2 regions of the Bradyrhizobium sp. USDA 4449 genome follow, and region 1 is predicted to be linked to the other one. Evidence: predicted binding sites of a transcription regulator. Region 1 holds the regulator's gene; the other holds the start of a gene.

Region 1 (9,904 bases):
CCGCACGCTCTGCATCGCCGCCGCCGCCTTCGGCGTGACCTGGCTCGCGCTGATCCTGATGACGCTGCTTTACAACGGGTTGGCGGGCCTCAACCTCGAACTGTTCGTCGCCGACACGCCGCCGCCGGGCTCGACCGAAGGCGGCCTGCGCAACGCCATCGTGGGTTCGCTGATCATGACCGTGATCGGCGTCGGCATCGGCGCGCCGCTCGGCCTGTTCGCCGGCACCTATCTCGCCGAGTACGGTCGCAACGACAAGCTGACCTCGGTGATCCGCTTCATCAACGACATCCTGCTGTCGGCGCCCTCGATCATCATCGGCCTGTTCATCTATGGCGCCGTGGTGGTGCCGATGCGCGGCTTCTCGGCGATCGCAGGCTCGCTCGCTTTGGCCGTCATCGTGATCCCGGTGGTGCTGCGTACGACCGAGGACATGCTGCTGCTGGTGCCGAACGCGCTGCGCGAAGCGGCCTCGGCGCTCGGCCTGCCGCGCTCGCTGGTGATCAAGCGGATCGCCTATCGCGCGGCCCGCTCGGGTCTCATTACCGGCGTGCTGCTCGCGACCGCCCGTGTCGCCGGCGAGACCGCGCCATTGCTCTTCACCGCGCTGTCGAACCAGTTCTTCAGCCTCGGCCTGAACAAGACGATGGCGAACCTGCCCGTGACGATCAACAACTTCGTCCAGAGCCCCTATGCCTATTGGAAGCAACTCGCCTGGAGCGGTGCGCTGCTGATTACGTTGACCGTGCTTGCCCTGAACATTGGCGCGCGCATTCTTGGCGCCGAGAGGACCGCAAAATGAGTGACCTTTCCGTATCGATGAGCGCCTCCGGCGGGCTCCCGCATGCCCAGCAGCCGCTGCCCGAAGCTCCGGCGAAGGTGACGGTGCGCAATCTCAACTTCTATTACGGCGAGCACCACGCGCTGAAGAACATCAATCTGGCGCTCGGCACCAACCGCGTCACGGCCTTCATCGGCCCGTCGGGCTGCGGCAAGTCGACCCTGCTGCGCATCTTCAACCGGATGTACGACCTCTATCCCGGCCAGCGCGTCACCGGCCAGCTGATGCTCGACCAGACCAACATCCTCGATCCCGGGCTGGACCTCAATCTGTTGCGCGCGCGCGTCGGCATGGTGTTCCAGAAGCCGACGCCGTTTCCGATGACGATCTACGAGAACATCGCCTTCGGCATCCGTCTCTACGAGAAGATCCCGAAGTCCGAGATGGACGACCGCGTCGAGAAGGCGCTGCGCGGCGGCGCGCTGTGGAACGAGGTCAAGGACAAGCTCAATGCATCCGGCCTCTCGCTCTCCGGCGGCCAGCAGCAGCGTCTCTGCATCGCGCGCACCGTCGCCGTGCGGCCCGAGGTGATCCTGTTCGACGAGCCCTGCTCGGCGCTCGACCCGATCTCGACCGCCAAGGTCGAGGAGCTGATCCAGGAACTGTCCGAGAATTACACGATCGCGATCGTCACCCACAACATGCAGCAGGCGGCGCGCGTCTCCGACAAGACCGCCTTCATGTATCTCGGCGAGTTGATCGAGTTCGACGACACCAGCAAGATCTTCACGTCGCCGACCGACCGGCGCACGCAGGATTACATTACCGGCCGGTTCGGCTGAGGAGACAGGACATGGGTTCTGAACATACCGCAAAGGCTTTCGATACCGACCTCCAGGAGCTCACCCGGTCGGTCGCAGAAATGGGCGGCCTCGCCGAGCGGATGATCGTCGATTCCGTCGACGCGCTGATCCGTCGCGACGTCGCGCTCGGCCAGCGCGTGGTCATCACCGACGCCGAGATCGACGCGCTTCAAAGGCGGATCGAGGAGCACGCCGTGCTCACCATCGCCCGCCGCCAGCCGATGGCGATCGATCTGCGCGAGATCGTCGGCGCCATGCGCGTCGCGACCGATCTCGAGCGGATCGGCGACCTCGCCAAGAACATGGGCAAACGCGTCGCGGCGCTTGAGACGGATTTCCATCCGCTCAAGCTGTTCCGTGGCCTCGAGCACATGACCGACCTCGTGCAGCAACAGGTCAAGTCGGTGCTGGATGCCTATGCCGCGCATGATCTGCCGGCGGCGATGGTGGTGTGGAAGGGCGACGAGGAGGTCGACGCCATCTGCACCTCGCTGTTCCGCGAGCTCCTCACCTACATGATGGAGGATCCGCGCAACATCTCGTTCTGCATCCATCTGATGTTCTGCGCCAAGAACATCGAGCGGATCGGCGACCACGCCACCAACATTGCCGAGACCGTGTTCTACATGATCGAAGGCCAGGCCATCACCGACAAGCGACCGAAGGGCGACATGACGACCTTCGCAACCACCGTCCCCAACACCTGAATCCTCAAGGAGCGACGACCCCATGGGCGCACGCATTATGGTGGTTGAAGACGAAGAAGCTCTTACCGAGCTGCTTCGCTACAATCTCGAAGGCGACGGTTATGACGTCGAGACGGTGATGCGCGGCGACGACGCCGACACCCGTCTCAAGGAGCACATTCCCGATCTGATCGTGCTCGACTGGATGCTGCCGGGCCTGTCCGGTATCGAGCTGTGCCGCCGGTTGCGGACGCGGTCCGACACCAAGCAGCTGCCGATCATCATGCTCACCGCGCGCGGCGAGGAGAGCGAGCGGGTGCGCGGCCTCGCCACCGGCGCCGACGATTACATCGTCAAGCCGTTCTCCGTGCCTGAGCTGTTGGCGCGGGTGAAAGGACTGCTGCGGCGTGCAAGCCCCGAGCGGCTCGCAACCGTGCTGGCTTTCGGCGACATCGAGCTCGACCGCGAAAAGCGTCGCGTGGCGCGCTCGGGCCGGCCGATCGACCTCGGCCCGACCGAATATCGCCTGCTGGAGTTCTTCCTGGAGCATCCCGGCCGCGTGTTCTCGCGCGAGCAGCTGCTCGACAGCGTCTGGGGCCGCGACATCTATATCGACGAGCGGACCGTCGACGTGCATATCGGCCGCCTGCGCAAGCTCCTCAATCTCGGCCGCGAGCAGGACCCGATCCGCACCGTCCGTGGCGCCGGCTACGCGCTCGACGACCGCTTCGCGAAGGCCGAGCAGGCCTGAGCACGGTGACAAGCAAGCAAAATAAAAAGCGCGCCCTGGGGCGCGCTTTTTTATGTCTCGATCGCCGCGGCAGGTACCGGGACGCTGTCGTCTGGAGCCATGCTCAGCGCGGACCCGGCTTCGCCGGCGCGCGGCGACGATCGGCCGCCGGCTGATACGCGACCCGCGAGTGCTGGGCGCAATAGGGCAGGCCGGAGAGCGCCTTGCCGCCGCAGAAGAAGAAGTCCGCGCTCGAGGGATCGCCGACCGGCCAGTGGCAGGTGGCCTCGTTCAATTCGAGCAGCGACAGCCGCTGGCTCATCGGCACCACGTTGTCGAAGGTCACAGGTTCAGCCTCGACCTCGACCTCGAAGGCCTGGGCGAGTGCGGTGTTGCCCCGCGAGATCGGGCGGCTCACGCGCATCATGTGCTGCGCGGGACGCGCCTTGCGCGGCCGGGGAGCTGCCGAAGACGGGCTCTTGGCGCGGCCGGACAGGCCGAGCCTGTGCACCTTGCCGATCACGGCGTTGCGGGTGACATTCCCAAGCTCAGCGGCAATCTGGCTGGCCGAAAGTCCGGCCTCCCAGAGCTTTTTCAGCTGTTCGACGCGATCGTCGGACCAGGTCAAAACGGTCATGGCACCCTTTCCTTCACCGCGCGCCGCCATCTGCGGGGCCGCACGACGAATGCGTAAGCTTCGAAAAACCCGTGCCGCCAGAATCCCTTAAGGCTCGCCGGGCGCAATCAGACGCCCGAACGTTTACGCCGGTACAAGAGGACTTTTGGGATCAGAACCGCTGCACGAGATGTCGTATCTGACAAGCCGAACGCTACAATATGGCGTGACTCACGCGCAAGAGTCCGGCGACTCGCTTCCACATGTTCCGTGGCGAATATCCCGCAAAATCGCCACCGCAAGACTACGGATTCAGCATGTCGCGAGGCGTTCGGGCGGCATTGACACCCGTTTCACCAGGCCTAAAATGGTGACGCGTGCCGCCCTTAAAAGGCGGCACGTTTCGTTTTCAGGCTGGTCAATGGTGCGTTGCGCAATGCACGCCCACACCGTCCGCAACATTCAAGTGGCCGTCATGACTAACAGCGCAGCGCCGCATTTGCTCCCCGTTTTCGCCAGGGCCGATCTCGGTTTTGAGCGCGGTGAAGGCGTTTGGTTGATCGCAACCAATGGCGATCGGTATCTCGATTTCACCTCGGGCGTCGCCGTGAATGCGCTCGGACATGCCCATCCCGCGCTGGTCAAGGCGCTGCAGGAGCAGGCCACCAAGCTCTGGCACATGTCGAACCTGTTCCAGAGCCCGGATGGCGAGAAGCTCGCCGCGCGTCTGTGCAACGAGAGTTTTGCCGACTTCGTGTTCTTCTGTAATTCCGGCGCCGAGGCGCTGGAGGGCGTGATCAAGCTGGTCCGCCATCATCACTTCTCCAAGGGCCATCCCGAGCGCTATCGCATCGTCACCTTCGAAGGCGCTTTCCATGGCCGCACGCTGGCGACGCTGGCCGCGACCGGATCGGCAAAATATCTCGAAGGCTTCGGGCCGCCGATGGACGGTTTCGACCAGGTGCCGCATGGCGACATCGAGGCCGTGAAGAAGGCGATCGGGCCACACACCGCCGGCATCCTGATCGAGCCGATCCAGGGTGAGGGCGGCGTGCGCTCTGCGACACCGTCTTTCCTCAACGCGCTGCGTCAGCTCTGCGACGAGAAGGGCTTGCTGCTCGCCTTCGACGAAGTGCAGACCGGCATGGGCCGCACCGGCGACCTGTTTGCCCATCGGCGCACCGGCGTCACGCCTGACGTGATGTCGCTCGCCAAGGCGCTCGGCGGTGGCTTCCCGATCGGCGCGGTGCTGGCAACGGGGGATGCAGCCTCCGGCATGGGACCCGGCTCGCACGGCTCGACCTTCGGCGGCAATCCGCTGGCGATCGCAGCTGCAAACGCCGTGCTCGACGTCATGCTCAAGCCCGGCTTCTTCGACCACGTGCAGAAGATGTCGCTGCTCCTGAAGCAGAAACTCGCTTCCGTGATCGACCGTCACCCCGATATCCTCAGCGAAGTCCGCGGCGAGGGGCTCTTGATCGGCATCAAGGCCGTGGTGCCCTCAGGCGATCTGGTTGCGGCCTTGCGCAACGAAAAACTGCTCACCGTCGGCGCCGGCGACAATGTCGTACGCTTCCTGCCGCCGCTGATCGTCACCGAAGCCGAGATCGAGGACAGCGTCGCCAGGCTCGAACGCGCCTGCACGGCGCTGTCGGGTAACAAGCGAGCGGCAAGCTGATGAGCAAGAGTCCCAAGCACTTCCTCGATATCAACGAGCTGCCGCTGTCCGAGCTCAAGAGCATGCTCGCGGCTTCTTCCGCCATGAAGGCGAAGCAGAAGGCGCACCAGCCGGTCAAGCCGCTCGAAGGCAAGACGCTGGCGATGATCTTCGAGCGCCCCTCGACCCGCACCCGCGTCTCATTCGATGTCGCCATGCGCCAGCTCGGCGGCGAACCCATCATGCTGACCGGTGCCGAGATGCAACTCGGCCGCGGCGAGACCATTGCCGACACCGCGCGCGTGCTGTCGCGCTATGTCGACGCCATCATGATCCGCATCCTCAATCACGAGGCCCTGCTGGAACTCGCGGCGAACGCGACCGTGCCCGTCATCAACGGCCTGACGCGGCGCTCGCACCCGTGCCAGGTGATGGCCGACCTCATGACCTATGAGGAGCATCGCGGCCCGATCGAAGGTCGTACAGTGGCCTGGACCGGCGACGACAACAATGTGCTGGCGTCCTGGGCCCACGCCGCCGAGCGCTTCAAGTTCCAGCTCAATGTCGCGACGCCGCCCGAGCTCGCGCCGAAAAAGGCGATGCGCGACTTCATCAAGACCACGGGTGCGCCGATCGTGCTCGGCACCGATCCCGAGGCCGCGGTCAAGGGCGCCGATTGTGTCGTCACCGACACCTGGGTGTCGATGGGCGACAAGGAAGGCGAGCACCGCCACAACGTGCTCAAGCCCTACCAGGTCAATTCCAAGCTGATGTCGCTGGCCAAGCCCGACGCGCTGTTCATGCACTGCCTGCCGGCCCATCGCGGCGAGGAGGTCACCGACGAGGTGATCGACGGCCCGCAATCGGTTGTGTTCGACGAGGCCGAAAACCGCCTGCATGCGCAGAAGGGCATTTTGGCCTGGTGCTTTGACGCGGTGAAGTGATCCTTCTCATGGGCCCGGTGGTCACTCCGGGCTACGCAGGCCGTCGTTCCGAGGGGCGCCGGAATGCGGGCGTGCCTCTTTCATTTCGCATAGACCGACCCCAGATAGAGCGCCATGGTTTCCCAATCTCCTGACATGAAAACCGGGCCCGAAGGCCCGGTTCGCGCGCCATCAGCGGTTCCGATCGATGACGCCGTGCTGCCCTACGAGGTCGACGCGCTCGATGTGCGCGGCCGCCTGGTGCGGCTTGGTCCCGCGCTCGACGAGATCCTGACCAAGCACGATTATCCGGCACCCGTAGGCAAGCTGCTCGGCGAGGCCATCGTGCTGACGACCCTGCTCGGCTCGGCGCTCAAATTCGAAGGCCGCTTCATCCTTCAGGCCCAAACCGACGGCCCGGTGTCTTTCCTCGTGGTCGACTATCAGGCGCCCGATCGTCTGCGCGCCTATGCGCGCTTCGATGCCGAGCGCCTCGGCAATGCCAAGGATTCCGGGACGCTGCTGGGCCGCGGCCACCTCGCCATGACTATTGACCAGGGGCCCGACATGAGCCGCTACCAGGGTCTGGTCGCGCTCGACGGCGGCAGCCTGGAAGATGCCGCACACGAATATTTCCTGCGCTCCGAGCAGATCCCGACGCGCGTGCGTCTCGCGGTCGGCGAGGAGTGGCGCTCGAGCGACGGCGGCAAGCATCGCTGGCGCGCCGGCGGATTGCTGATGCAATTCCTGCCGAAGGCACCGGAGCGCGCGCGGCAGGCGGATTTGCATCCTGGCGATGCGCCCGAGGGCCTTGAGGTGCATAGCGTTGCCGAAGACGATGCCTGGGTCGAAGCCCGCTCGCTGATCGAGACGGTCGAGGACGTCGAGCTGATCGACCCCGATCTGTCGGGCGAGCGGCTGCTCTACCGCCTTTTCCACGAGCGCGGCGTGCGCGTGTTCAAGCCAATGGTCCTGAAAGCGCAATGCTCCTGCTCGCGCGACGCGGTTGCGTCGATGCTGAAGAGCTTTTCCGCGGACGACCGCTCCGCCATGGTCAAGGACGACAAGGTCGTCGTGACCTGCGAGTTCTGCTCGTCGGTGTACGAGTTCACGCCTGATGAAGCGGGCGTGGAAGACGCGTAGGTGTCGGCCCCGTAGGTGGATCAGCGAAGCGTAATCCAGCTCTTTTGTTTCTGTGGAAATGGACAGCGTGGATTGCGCCTTCGGCCAATCCACCCGACGGAGCCTGCGCCCGGAGGCTAATTCAACACCCGCTTGTTGTCAGGGCTGTCCAGCGAGAACGTCGGCACGTCGATCTCGAAACGTTCGCCGCTTGCGCTGACCATCTGGTAGCGGCCGGTCATGAAGCCGGAGGCGGTCGTGAGCGGGACGCCGGAGGTGTATTCGAAGCGCTCGCCGGGGGCTAGCGTCGGCTGCTCACCGATCACTCCCTCGCCCCGGACCTCCTGCTGGCGCCCGGTGGCGTCAGTGATGATCCAGTGCCGCGTGCGCAGTTGCACCGTCTCATTGCCGGTGTTCGTGATGACGATGGTGTAGGACCAGAAATAGCGGGAGCGCTCGGCCGAGGACTCCCCCGGCACGAAATTGGGCTCGACGGTTACTTCGATCTGGCGGGTCACGGCGCGGTACATGGCTGCCATCATAACGAAAACCCCGCCGGGAACCAAACGCCGCAGGCGGTCCCGGCGACATCGTCCCGCCAGAATTCACGAGGAATTAGGCCCTGATGTGATCCAGCCGCTTTGCGAGGCGGCGACAGGACCGGTACACTCCCATACGTCGCGATTTGCGGAAGGGGTTTTTGGCCCCGATGACCATTGCCGATCAAGTGACGGGATCGACGATCGCGGGAACTGCAGGAGCCAAACCTGTGGAGGCCAAGCCGCGCGTTACTGCGCCAGCCATCACGCTGCCTGCCATCGGCGAGCGCGAGCTCAGGCTTGACCTGTTCCGGGGTCTCGCGCTGTGGCTCATCTTCATCGACCATCTTCCGCCGAATCTGCTGACCTGGTTCACGATCCGCAACTACGGCTTCAGCGACGCGACCGAGATCTTCATCTTCATCTCCGGCTACACCGCCGCCTTCGTCTACGGCCGCGCGATGCTGGAGAACGGTTTCGTCGTCGCCACCGCGCGCATTCTGCGGCGTGTCTGGCAGATCTATGTTGCTCACGTATTCCTGTTCACGATCTTCCTCGCCGAAATCTCCTACGTCGCGACCAGCTTCGAGAACCCGCTCTATACCGAAGAGATGGGCATCATGGATTTCCTCAAGCAGCCCGACATCACCATCGTGCAGGCGCTGCTGCTGCGCTTCCGTCCCGTCAACATGGACGTGCTGCCGCTCTACATCGTCTTGATGCTGGCGCTACCACTGATCCTGTGGTCGATGAAGCGGCGGCCCGACGTCACGCTCGCGCTCTCGGCCGTGCTCTACGCGGTGACCTGGGAATTCGACCTGTTCTTCTCCGCCTATCCGAACGGCTTCTGGGCCTTCAATCCGCTCGCCTGGCAATTGCTGTTCGTGTTCGGAGCATGGTGCGCGCTCGGAGGTGCACGACGCATGTCGCGCATTCTGGCATCACCCGTGACGATGTGGATCTCGATCGCCTACATCGTGGCGGCGTTCTACGTGACGCTGACCTGGTACGTGCCGCAGCTCTCGCACTTCATGCCGAAGCGCCTCGAGCAGTGGATGTATCCGATCGACAAGACCGACCTCGACGTATTGCGCTTCACGCATTTTTTGGCGCTGGCCGCGCTCACCGTACGCTTCCTGCCGCGGGAGTGGCCGGGCCTTAGATCGCCGTGGTTGCGGCCGCTGATCCTGTGCGGCCAGCATTCGCTGGAGATATTCTGCCTCGGCGTCTTCCTGGCCTTCGCCGGTCACTTTATCTTGGCCGAGGTCGCCGGGGGGCCAGCCATGCATGCGCTGATTAGTCTCTCCGGAATCCTGATCATGTGGGCGGTGGCCTGGGTCATTTCGTGGTACAAGCGCGTGGCTGACAAGAGCGGTGCGAAAACCAAAAACGCCGCCGGCAATGCCGATCTGGCGGGAGGGGGCTGATGAAGGCGAGGGTTTTCCTAAGCCTGATCCTGCTATGCGGCGGCCTCGCCGCGCCTTCGGCGCGCGCGGGCGATGCTGTGCCTGCCGCGCCTGCCGCCTGCGAACTGCCGCCTTATCTCCTTGCCACCGACAGTCAGCTCCACAAGGTCGCGGACACCGTGAAAACAGGCAAGCCGCTCGAGATCCTCGTCATCGGCAGCCGCTCCACCACCATTCCGGCCCAGGAGGACAGTTCCTATCCGGCGCGGATGCAGGCCATTTTGAAGGAGAAGCTGGCGCCTGCAGAGACCGTGCACGTCTCCGTAGAAATACAGAGCAAGAAGACAGCGGAGGAGGCCGCGGGTACCTTCGTTAAGCTCATGGAAGCCAAAGCTCCTACTTTGGTCATCTGGCAGACCGGAACGGTGGATGCTATCCGATCCATCGATCCCGACGAATTTCGTGGCGCCGTGACCGAAGGGGTCGCTGCGTTGCAAAATGCTGGTGCTGACGTCGTCTTGATGAATTTGCAATATAGCCCGCGTACCGAAACCATGATCTCGGCGCCGCCCTATCTCGAC
Region 2 (9,904 bases), 1.1 Mb from region 1:
AGCGTGCCGTGAAAGCCGTATCTGCGGGGATCGGCGGTGATGTCGCGCCAGTCAGGCGCAACGCGTAACGCGTCGCCGGCAAAGGGTGGCTCCTCGCCCGTATAGGCATCATAGCCGAGCAGCTCGGCGCCAAAGCGCGAGAGCGCGCTGTCTGCGCCGGCGGCAAAATAGATCGCATAGCGGGGGAAACCTGTCATTTCAGGAGCATAGCCAATTTAGGCCGCAACGACAGTCTCGCGCGGCGCCGCTGATGTGCCGATCAGCCGGGTCGCATCGGCGAGATGCACGAGCTTGCCGGCTGAGATCACCGCGACCAGCCGCGGCCGCAACGGCGCACTGTCGTCGACGAGCAGGATGTCGGCACGAAGGCCTGTCGCGAGCGTGCCGCGATCGGTCAGCCCGGTGGCTTCTGCCGGTGCCGACGAGATCAGCTTCCAGGCTTCGGTCAGCGGCCGCACGCCCTCGGCGGCCAGGCGGAAGGCCGCGAGCAGCGGCGCCGGATAGTAATAGTCGGAGGCCAGCACCGAGCAGAGGCCCTTCGCGATCATGTCGGACGCCTTGGTCCAGCCGGTGTGGCTGCCGCCGCGCACGACATTCGGCGCGCCGTAGACGATGGCGTCGCCGGCAGCCGCGGCCTCGCGCGCCGTCTCCTCATTGATCGGAAACTCGGCGAGCTTCACGCCCATGTCGCGAAATGACTTGCGCATCGCCGGCGTCGCATCGTCGTGCGAGAGCATCCGCACGTCGGCCGCGCGGGCCACTGCTGCGAGCCGGTTGATCGACGCCGGAACATCGGCGGCGCGCGAGACGATATGCGTGACGAGCTTGTCGAAGTCTTCGCTCGACAGCCCGGTGCGTTCCACCATGCGGTTGCGCTTGCGTGGATTGGAGATGTCGGCAACGACCCCGTCCATGTGGTCGTTGAAGGCGAACAGGTCGACGCGGCCCTCTCCTAGCCACTGGCTGATCTCATCTTCGGCATCGAGATTGTAGGTCTCGTGGCGCAGATGGAAACGGGTATCGGCGGCGAAGCGCGGACGCTGCCGCTCGATCGCCTCGAGCAGGCGCCTTGCATTGTCGCCGCTGCGCAGGCCCGGCTCCCACGACCAAGTGGTGGCGTGGAATACCGTTGTGATGCCGTTACCGATGACCTGGCGGTCGGTGTCGTCAAGCGCGACGTCGATCGGGAAGTCGACGCCGGCGCGCGGCATCATCTGCCGCTCGAAGGCGTCGCCGTGCAGATCGACGATTCCAGGCAGCACCAGAAGATTGCGCGCATCGATCGCCAGCCGTGCCCGGCCGCGGGATGCATCGATCTGCGCGATGTCGGTTCCTGAAACTGCGAGGGAAGTTTCGGCGAGCTCGGAGCCGATCAGCGTCCGGCCACCCTCGATGAAAATGTCTGTCACGCGACCGCGCTTCGTTTGCTGGAAGGGAAACTTGCCCCTGCTTCGTATGCTCCGAGGAAATCTTCAATCGCGAGCTTGCGGAAATCGGGCAGCGCTTCACGCAATTTGTCGTGATCCCAGTCCCACCATGCCAGCTTGGCAAGCCGCCCGGCAATCTCTTCCGAGAACCGGCGGCGGACGATGCGCGCGGGATTGCCGGCGACGATGGCATAGGCCGGCACGTCCTTGGTGACGATGGCGCCGGCTGCGATGACCGCGCCGGTGCCGATGTTGCGGCCCGGCAGCACGATCGCGCCATGGCCGATCCAGACGTCGTGGCCGATATGGACATGATGCTGGCGTCGCCACTCGAAAAACCCGCTGTCGTCGCTCTCGCCGGGAAAGTAGGCGCTGGAGCGGTAGGTGAAATGCGCCTGCGTGGCGCGGTGCATCGGATGATTGCCGGGATTGATCCGCGTCATCGCCGCGATCGAGCAGAACTTTCCGATCGTGGTGTAGGTGATCTGCGCGTCGTTGACGACGTAGGAGTAATCGCCCATCGCCACCTCGTGCAGGATCGTTCGCGCGCCGACCTCGGTGTAGGCGCCGAGCCTGACCTCGTGCAGTTTCGCCGAAGGATCGATGGTCGGCTCGACCGAAAGCACCTTGGTCATGTTGTATCCGAAATTTCGAGGGCGGGCGCTCGTCTTCGAGCGGCCCGATGACATCATCATGACGATACAATGACAGGGGATGAGCTGTGTTGGATCGCCGCACCGTCGTGCTCATGTCACACGAGTGTCAACCGCCGGCGCTAGCGGTGGGCTCCAGCTACTCTGGAGCGCTGCATGCTGGTGGTTGAGGGTCTGACGTGCCGCTTCGGCGCAAAAGCCGCGGTGGACGACGCTTCGTTTCAAATCTCGCCCGGCGGCTTCGTCGGTGTGATCGGGCGCTCCGGCGCCGGCAAGTCCACCTTGCTGCGGACCATCAACCGTCTGGTGACGCCGACGCAGGGCCGCATCCTGTTCGACGGCCTCGACGTCACCGCGCTGCGTGGCAAGGAGCTGCGACAGTGGCGGGCGCGCTCGGCCATGATCTTCCAGCAGTTCAACCTGGTCGGCCGGCTCGACGTGCTGACCAATGTGCTGATGGGTCGTTTGGCAACCATGCCGGCCTGGCGCTCGCTATCGCAGGTCTGGCCCGAGCAAGACAAGGCGCTGGCGATGTCGGCGCTCGAACAGTTCGACATCGCCGCGCTCGCCGCCCAGCGCGCCGACCAGCTCTCCGGCGGCCAGCAGCAGCGCGTCGCCATCGCGCGGGCGCTGGTGCAGCAGCCGGACATCATCCTCGCCGACGAGCCGATCGCCTCGCTCGATCCGCGCAACACCAAGATCGTCATGGACGCGCTGCTGCGCATCAACAAGCACTTCGGCATCACCGTGATCTGCAATTTGCATTCGCTCGATCTGGCGCGCAGCTATTGCGACCGTCTGATCGGTATGGCGCAGGGGCGGGTGGTGTTCGATGGCGCCCCGTCCGCACTGACCGACCTCGTCGCGCGTGAGCTCTATGATCTCGAAGCCGCCGAAATCATGGGCGGCGCGCCTGCGCCGGCGCCCGAGGGCGTCCCGGCGCTCGGAAGGGCCGCGGCTGCCTGAGCCGCGCCGCATCCATTATTGCCAGTCTTGCGTCAACCGATCCTATCACATGAAGAGGACATCATGATCACTCGCAGACTCATTCTCGCCGGCGCAGCCGCGTTGACCTTTGCCGGATCCGCCTCCGCCGAAGACTGGAGGACGAAATATCCGGAGATCACCTTCGCCGCGATTCCGGCCGAGAACGGCTCGGGCGTGACCGAGCGCTATGCCCCCTTCATCAGCTATCTGTCCAAGGAGCTTGGCATCAAGGTCACACTGCGTGTCGCCAACGACTACGCGGCTCTGATCGAGGGCCAGCGCGCCGGCAACATCCAGATCGGCTATTACGGTCCGGCTTCCTTTGCGCGTGCCCGCCTCACCGGCGTGAAGACCGACGCCTTCGTCATCGACGTCAATTCCGACGGCTCGAAGGGCTACTACTCGGTGTTCTACGTGTTGGCGAAATCGCCGTACCGGAAGATCGAGGATCTCAAGGGCAAGAACCTCGGGCTGGTCGATCCGAACTCCACGTCCGGCAACAACATGCCCCGCTTCAAGCTGAACGCGATGGGGATCGATCCCGATGCCTATTTCTCCAAGGTCGTCTTCACCGGCAGCCACGAGAACGCCGTTCTCGCGCTCGCGCAAGGAACCGTCGATGTCGCCGCCAACTGGTGGAACGCCGACGACGATTCCAACCTGACCCGCATGCTCAACAAGGGCATGGTGAAGTCGGCCGACGGCACGCCGATGAAGAAGGAGGATTTCCGCATCATCGTGAAGTCCGACCTCATCATCAACTCGCCCTATGCCTATCTCAGCGATCTGCCTGACGACATGAAGGCCGCGATCAAGAAGGCCTTCCTGGATGCGGCGACGAAGGACCCCGAGGCGTTCAAGAAGCTCTCCGACGGCAAGAACAAGCCCTGGGAGCCGGTCGCCACCGACGATTACAACAAGACCATCGAGCTGATCAAGTTCGTCGACAATCTGCGCAAGAAGGCGTCCTGACCTCGTCGGGACGATGTACTGGAGCCGGGTCGAGGGACCCGGCTCTTTTCTTGATGGATCTGTCTGTCCTGGATCTGTGCCTTCGATGACGATTGCGGTTTCGATCCTTCCCGAGCAGCAGCTCGCCGCCCTCAACGCCGCCTATCGCAAGGCGGTCGCACGCAAGCGCTTGCGGCTGCTGGCGGGCCTCGCCGTCTTCGTCGTCGCGCTGATTGTGGCCTCGATCGGCGCCGAGGTGAATTTGCGGACGTTCTTCAGCTATTTCGGCAACTTCGTCAGCTATTTCGACCGCATCCTGACCCTCGATAGCGGCCAGCGGGTCTGGACCAATCCTGGCGAGTGGTTCTGGGGCCGGCACAAATGGCTGAGACTGCTCGGCGAGACGCTGCTGATCAGCTATGTCGGCACGCTGATCGGCAGCGTTTTCGCCTTCGCGCTGAATTTCTTGTCCGCTGAGAACACCTCGCCCGCGGCCTGGCTGCGCTTCACGGTGCGGCGCTTGCTTGAATTCGCGCGCACGGTGCCCGGCATCGTGTTTGCGTTGATCTTCGTCATGGCCTTCGGCCTCGGTCCGGTCGCGGGTGTGCTGGCGATCGCGATCCACTCGACCGGCGCGCTCGGAAAACTGTTCTCGGAGATCGTCGAGAATGCGGACATGAAGCCTGTCGAAGGTATCCGCTCCACCGGCGCGAGCTGGATCTCCTGCATGCGATTTGCGATCCTGCCGCAGGTCTCGGCGGGCTATGCCAGCTACGCGCTGCTGCGCTTCGAGATCAACGTCCGCGAAGCTTCCGTCATGGGCTTTGTTGGCGCCGGCGGCATCGGGCAGGAGCTGATCGTCGCGATCCGTAAGTTCTACTACTCCGATGTCAGCGCCATCCTCGTCACCATCATCGTCACGGTCTTCCTGATCGACATCACCACCGGCTGGGTGCGCGGCCGCCTGTTTGGCAGGGAGGCGCGAAATTGAGCAAGCCGCCTGAAGTGAACACTGCGGAGTTCCGCGCGCGCTATCCCGACGTCTTCGACCGCCCGGCGTCGTCGCGCCTGGCGACGCCGATGATGCTGCTCGCTGCGCTAGCGATCTTCGTGTTCGGCCTGGTCGATCTCGATTTCTCGCCCTCGCGTTTCATCTCGGGGCTGAGCCAGCTCGGCTGGATCGGCATGATGATGATGCCGCCCGATCCCGGCTCGTCGCTGCCGCTTTATCTGAAAGCGCTGGGCGAGACGCTGTCGATCGCGCTGCTCGGCACCACGCTGGCCGCACTGATGGCGCTGCCGGTCAGCCTGATTGCGGCGCGTAATATCGTGCCTGAAATCGTCCGCTTCCCGGTGCGGCGGTTCCTCGATTCGATCCGCGGCGTCGACACCCTGATCTGGGCGCTGGTCTGGATCAACGTCGTCGGGCTCGGCCCGTTCGCCGGCGTGCTCGCGATCGCGGTGTCGGATTTCGGCGCCTTCGGCAAGCTGTTCTCGGAGGCGATCGAAGGCGCCGACCAGAAGCAGGTCGAGGGCATCCGTGCCTCCGGCGGCGGCGTGCTGCACGAGATCCGCTTCGGTTTGATGCCGCAGGTGCTGCCTGTCATCGCCGGCCAGGTGCTCTACTTCACCGAGTCCAACACGCGCTCGGCAACCATCATCGGCATCGTCGGCGCCGGCGGCATCGGCCTCCAGCTCGCCGAGCAGATCCGCGTGCTGGAATGGCAGAAGGTATCCTTCCTGATCCTGATGATCCTGGTCGCAGTCGCCGCGATCGATTTCATCTCGGGCAAGCTGCGCTTTGCGATCATTGGGCGGCGGGCCGTAGCCTGAGCCTTCCCTACGGCTCCACCAGAAACTCCACCCGCTCGGCTGCAAACCGCGAGTGCTTGGTCAGCAGCGGCTTGCCGCCGAGATCGAGATCCGTCGCATCGACCACCAGGATCGGCCGCCCCAACGGCAGATCGAGCCGCGCGGCGTCGGTCGCGTCCACGATGCCGGCCGTGATCCTCGTGGCGCCGCGGCGGTAGTCGCTGATACCGTAATGCTCGAGCATCTTCGTCATCGAGCGCGTGGCGGCAAACACCGTGCCGGCGTCGGGAAACCACTCTGCCGACAGCCAGGTGGTGGAGACGCAGATCGGCCTGCGATCGGCGAGGCGGATGGCTTCGATCCTGACCAGCGGCGCGCCTGTCTTCAATCCGAGCTCCCGCGCGAGCTCCCGCGTTGCGACGTCCTCCGACGCCTCGATCATCCTTCCATGCGGCTCGCGGCCGTCGGCGCCGACGATCTCCGAGAAGCGCGTGCGCGAGCGCAGGGGATAAGCGAGCTTCTGCGCCTCGACATAGGTTCCGCTGCCGCGCTCGGCGCGCACGATGCCGCGGTCGGCGAGCGCCGCCAGCGCGCGCCGCACGGTGTGGCGGTTGACGCGATAGGTTTCGGCGATCTCCATCTCGCCCGGCAGCTTGTCGCCTGTGGCAAAACGGCCGTCGGCGATGCCGCGCTCGATGCCGTCGGCAACGAGGCGCCACAGCGCGACGCCTGAAGAGGCGGTGTCCTGCATGCTCATGTCGGCGATCAGCCTAGCCCGAAAATCACACGTTTGTCACGAAACGGTCATGGCGTTTCCGTATCAAGTTGTCTAGTATCATAGACAACTTGAGTTCGACAAGAGTCGGTGGATTCGGTGACCCAGCACAACACCCAGCAAGCCCAGCGCCAGGCCGCCATGGCTGTGCTGGCGCATGCGGAGGCGGGCGAGATCGCCGCCCGCCTGCGCATGATCTCCTTGCCCGGCCATCAGGAGTTACGCGCGCCGGAGAACGGCCTGGTGATGTTGCGCGGCCGGATCGGTGGCGATGGCGCGCCGTTCAATCTCGGCGAGGCGACGGTGTCGCGCGCCGCCGTGCGGCTTGCGAGCGGCGAGGTCGGCTTCGGCTACACGCTCGGGCGCGATGGCGAGAAGGCGCGGCTGATCGCGCTGTGCGACGCGCTGGTGCAGTCGCGCGATTTTGGCGCGGCTGTCGAGCGCGACGTTATCGCGCCGCTGCGCGAGCAGCTTGTGACGAGACGCAGGCGCGCGGCGGAAGAGACCGCTGCGACGAAGGTTGATTTCTACACCATGGTGCGCGGTGAAGGGTGAGGCCATGACCACGATTGCGGAACTGCCGCCGGGGTTCGCCGACAAGGTTTTGTCGGCGCAATCGACCTTTCGCTCGGTCATGGATGCGATGGCGCGGCCGGGCTCGGTCCAGCGCATCCTGCCGATGGCCGGAACACCTGAGACGATGATGCGTGGCACCGCCGCGATCGCGCTGACGCTGTTCGATCATGACACGCCGCTCTGGCTCGATGCTCGGATGGCGGAAAGCCCCGACGTCCTGAAATGGCTCAAGTTCCACAGCGGTGCGCCGGTGGTGCAGGATGCCTCGATCGCGGCGTTCGCTCTGATCAGTGACGGCGGTGCGTTGCCCCCGTTCGAGCGCTTCGCGCTCGGCACCAACGAATATCCTGACCGTTCGACCACGGTGATCATCCAGGTCGAAAGCCTGGACCGAGGACCGGGCTTCGAGCTGCGTGGCCCCGGCATTGACGGTGCCGCGACGCTTCAGGCCACGATCAAGCCCCCCGACCTGTTCGAACGTCTTCGTTGCAACGAAACCCTGTTTCCGCGTGGCATCGACGTGCTTCTGGTCGCCGATGATGCCGTGGCTGCGATCCCGCGCACCACGCGAGTCCTGGGCAAGGGAGGCTAGAGGCATGTATGTCGCAGTCAAGGGTGGCGAACGCGCCATCGAGAACGCTCATCGCCTGCTCGCCAATGCCAGGCGCGGCGACCAAAGCGTTGCGGAAGTCACGCTCGACCAGATCTCTGAGCAGCTTGGGCTCGCCGTCGATCGCGTCATGAGCGAAGGTTCGCTCTATGACCGCGAGCTCGCAGCGCTCGCGATCAAGCAGGCCCGTGGCGACCTGATCGAGGCGATCTTCCTGGTTCGCGCCTTCCGCGCCACCTTGCCGCGCTTCGGCGCCAGCGAACCGGTCGACACCGGCGCGATGAGGGTGCAGCGGCGGGTGTCGTCGACCTTCAAGGACATTCCCGGCGGTCAGATCCTCGGCCCCACCTTCGACTATACGCATCGCCTGCTCGATCCCTCGCTCGCCGGCGGCTTCGTGCCGGAAGCGCCGGCCCTGGCCGAGGCCTCGACGGCGCCGACGCCGCGCGTGACCGACATTCTCGGTCGTGACGGGCTGATCGAGACTTCGCCGCAGGCCGAAGACGGCGCCAGCGTCGGTGATCTCACCCGCGAGCCGCTGAACTTTCCGGCGGACCGCGATCTGCGCCTGCAAAATCTCGCGCGTGGGGACGAAGGCTTTCTGCTGGCGATGGGCTACTCCACCCAGCGTGGCTATGGCCGCAACCATCCCTTTGCCGGTGAGATCCGCTTCGGCGAGGTCGAGGTCGAATTCGCAGCAGAGGACGTCGGCTTCGCCGTGCCGCTCGGTTCGATCGAGCTGACCGAGTGCCAGATGGTCAACCAGTTCAAGGGCTCGGCGAGCGAAGCGCCGTGCTTCACCCGCGGCTATGGCCTGGCCTTCGGCCAGAGCGAGCGCAAGACCATGTCGATGGCACTGGTCGACCGCGCGCTGCGTGCCCGCGAGCTCGGCGAAGAGGTCGGAGCTCCGGCGCAAGATGAAGAATTCATCATGTCGCATTCGGACAACGTCCAGGCGACCGGTTTCGTCGAGCATCTGAAGCTGCCGCATTATGTCGACTTCCAATCCGAGCTCGGCCTGTTGCGCAAGCTGCGCAAGGAATTCGCCGAAGCTTCTGCCGAAGCCAATGCGGCCGATGCCATGAAGGAGGCCGCGGAATGAACGCGCCCGCCTACAATTTCGCCTATCTCGACGAGCAGACCAAGCGGATGATCCGCCGTGCGATCCTCAAGGCGATCGCGATTCCCGGCTATCAGGTGCCGTTCGCCAGCCGCGAAATGCCGATGCCCTATGGCTGGGGCACCGGCGGCGTGCAGGTGACGGCCGCGATCCTGGGACCGCAGGACGTGCTGAAGGTGATCGACCAGGGCTCGGACGACACCACCAATGCGATCTCGATCCGAAAATTCTTCGCCAAGACCGCCGGCGTCGCGACGACGACTTCGACCGAAGAGGCGACGGTGATCCAGACGCGCCATCGCATCCCCGAGGCGTCGCTGCTTGCGAACCAGGTTCTGGTCTACCAGGTGCCCATCCCGGAGCCCTTACGCTTCCTCGAGCCGCGCGAGACCGAGACACGGCGCATGCATGCGCTCGCCGAATACGGGTTGATGCATGTGAAGCTCTACGAGGACATCGCCCGCTTCGGTCACATCGCGACCGCCTACGCCTATCCCGTGAAGGTGAATGCGCGCTACGTGATGGACCCGTCGCCGACGCCGAAGTTCGACAATCCCAAGATGGACAATTGCCCGGCGCTGCAATTGTTCGGCGCCGGCCGCGAGAAGCGCATCTACGCGATCCCGCCCTATACGAAGGTGGTGTCGCTCGATTTCGAGGACCACCCGTTCGAGCCCTATCGCTTCAACGCGCCCTGTGCGCTATGTGGCGCGGAAAATTCCTATCTCGACGAGATCGTCACCGACGACAAGGGCAGCCGCATGTTCGTCTGCTCGGACACCGACTATTGCGAGGGCCGGCAGGCCGCCGGCCATCACGGTGCCCTGAGTGCTGCACCCTACAAGGACAAGGCGCAGGGGAAAGCACAAGGGAAAGCAAATGGCTGATTTCGGTACGCTCGAAGCTGATCAGCCGCTGCTGATCGCCGATAGCCTCAGCAAATCCTACGGCCGCATCGCCGCGTGCCGCGACGTGTCGTTCTCGCTCTATCCC

What was found. The regulator PhoB, encoded in region 1, activates phosphate uptake and scavenging genes when phosphate is short. The targets are predictions, from matches to a motif close to TGTCATNNANCTGTCAT.
Region 2: the regulator PhoB is predicted to act here: its motif matches at 2,121-2,137, upstream of phnC (phosphonate ABC transporter ATP-binding protein).

What each region holds. Positions count from the first base shown of each region.
Region 1 is NZ_JBSRYD010000001.1:1,470,663-1,480,566, reverse strand. It holds gene pstA (phosphate ABC transporter permease PstA) at 1-802, shown strand, start outside; gene pstB (phosphate ABC transporter ATP-binding protein PstB) at 799-1,623, shown strand; gene phoU (phosphate signaling complex protein PhoU) at 1,635-2,351, shown strand; gene phoB (phosphate regulon transcriptional regulator PhoB) at 2,374-3,081, shown strand; gene ACVIIW_RS07040 (GcrA family cell cycle regulator) at 3,185-3,697, opposite strand; gene ACVIIW_RS07035 (acetylornithine transaminase) at 4,152-5,354, shown strand; gene argF (ornithine carbamoyltransferase) at 5,354-6,277, shown strand; gene ACVIIW_RS07025 (Hsp33 family molecular chaperone) at 6,392-7,399, shown strand; gene apaG (Co2+/Mg2+ efflux protein ApaG) at 7,516-7,908, opposite strand; gene ACVIIW_RS07015 (OpgC domain-containing protein) at 8,088-9,344, shown strand; gene ACVIIW_RS07010 (SGNH/GDSL hydrolase family protein) at 9,344-9,904, shown strand, end outside.
Region 2 is NZ_JBSRYD010000001.1:2,574,210-2,584,113, forward strand. It holds gene ACVIIW_RS12200 (DUF1045 domain-containing protein) at 1-197, opposite strand, end outside; gene ACVIIW_RS12205 (alpha-D-ribose 1-methylphosphonate 5-triphosphate diphosphatase) at 216-1,409, opposite strand; gene ACVIIW_RS12210 (transferase hexapeptide repeat family protein) at 1,406-2,062, opposite strand; gene phnC (phosphonate ABC transporter ATP-binding protein) at 2,237-3,046, shown strand; gene phnD (phosphonate ABC transporter substrate-binding protein) at 3,110-4,039, shown strand; gene phnE (phosphonate ABC transporter, permease protein PhnE) at 4,125-5,009, shown strand; gene phnE (phosphonate ABC transporter, permease protein PhnE) at 5,006-5,851, shown strand; gene phnF (phosphonate metabolism transcriptional regulator PhnF) at 5,859-6,587, opposite strand; gene phnG (phosphonate C-P lyase system protein PhnG) at 6,696-7,160, shown strand; gene phnH (phosphonate C-P lyase system protein PhnH) at 7,165-7,773, shown strand; gene ACVIIW_RS12250 (carbon-phosphorus lyase complex subunit PhnI) at 7,778-8,893, shown strand; gene ACVIIW_RS12255 (alpha-D-ribose 1-methylphosphonate 5-phosphate C-P-lyase PhnJ) at 8,890-9,798, shown strand; gene phnK (phosphonate C-P lyase system protein PhnK) at 9,791-9,904, shown strand, end outside.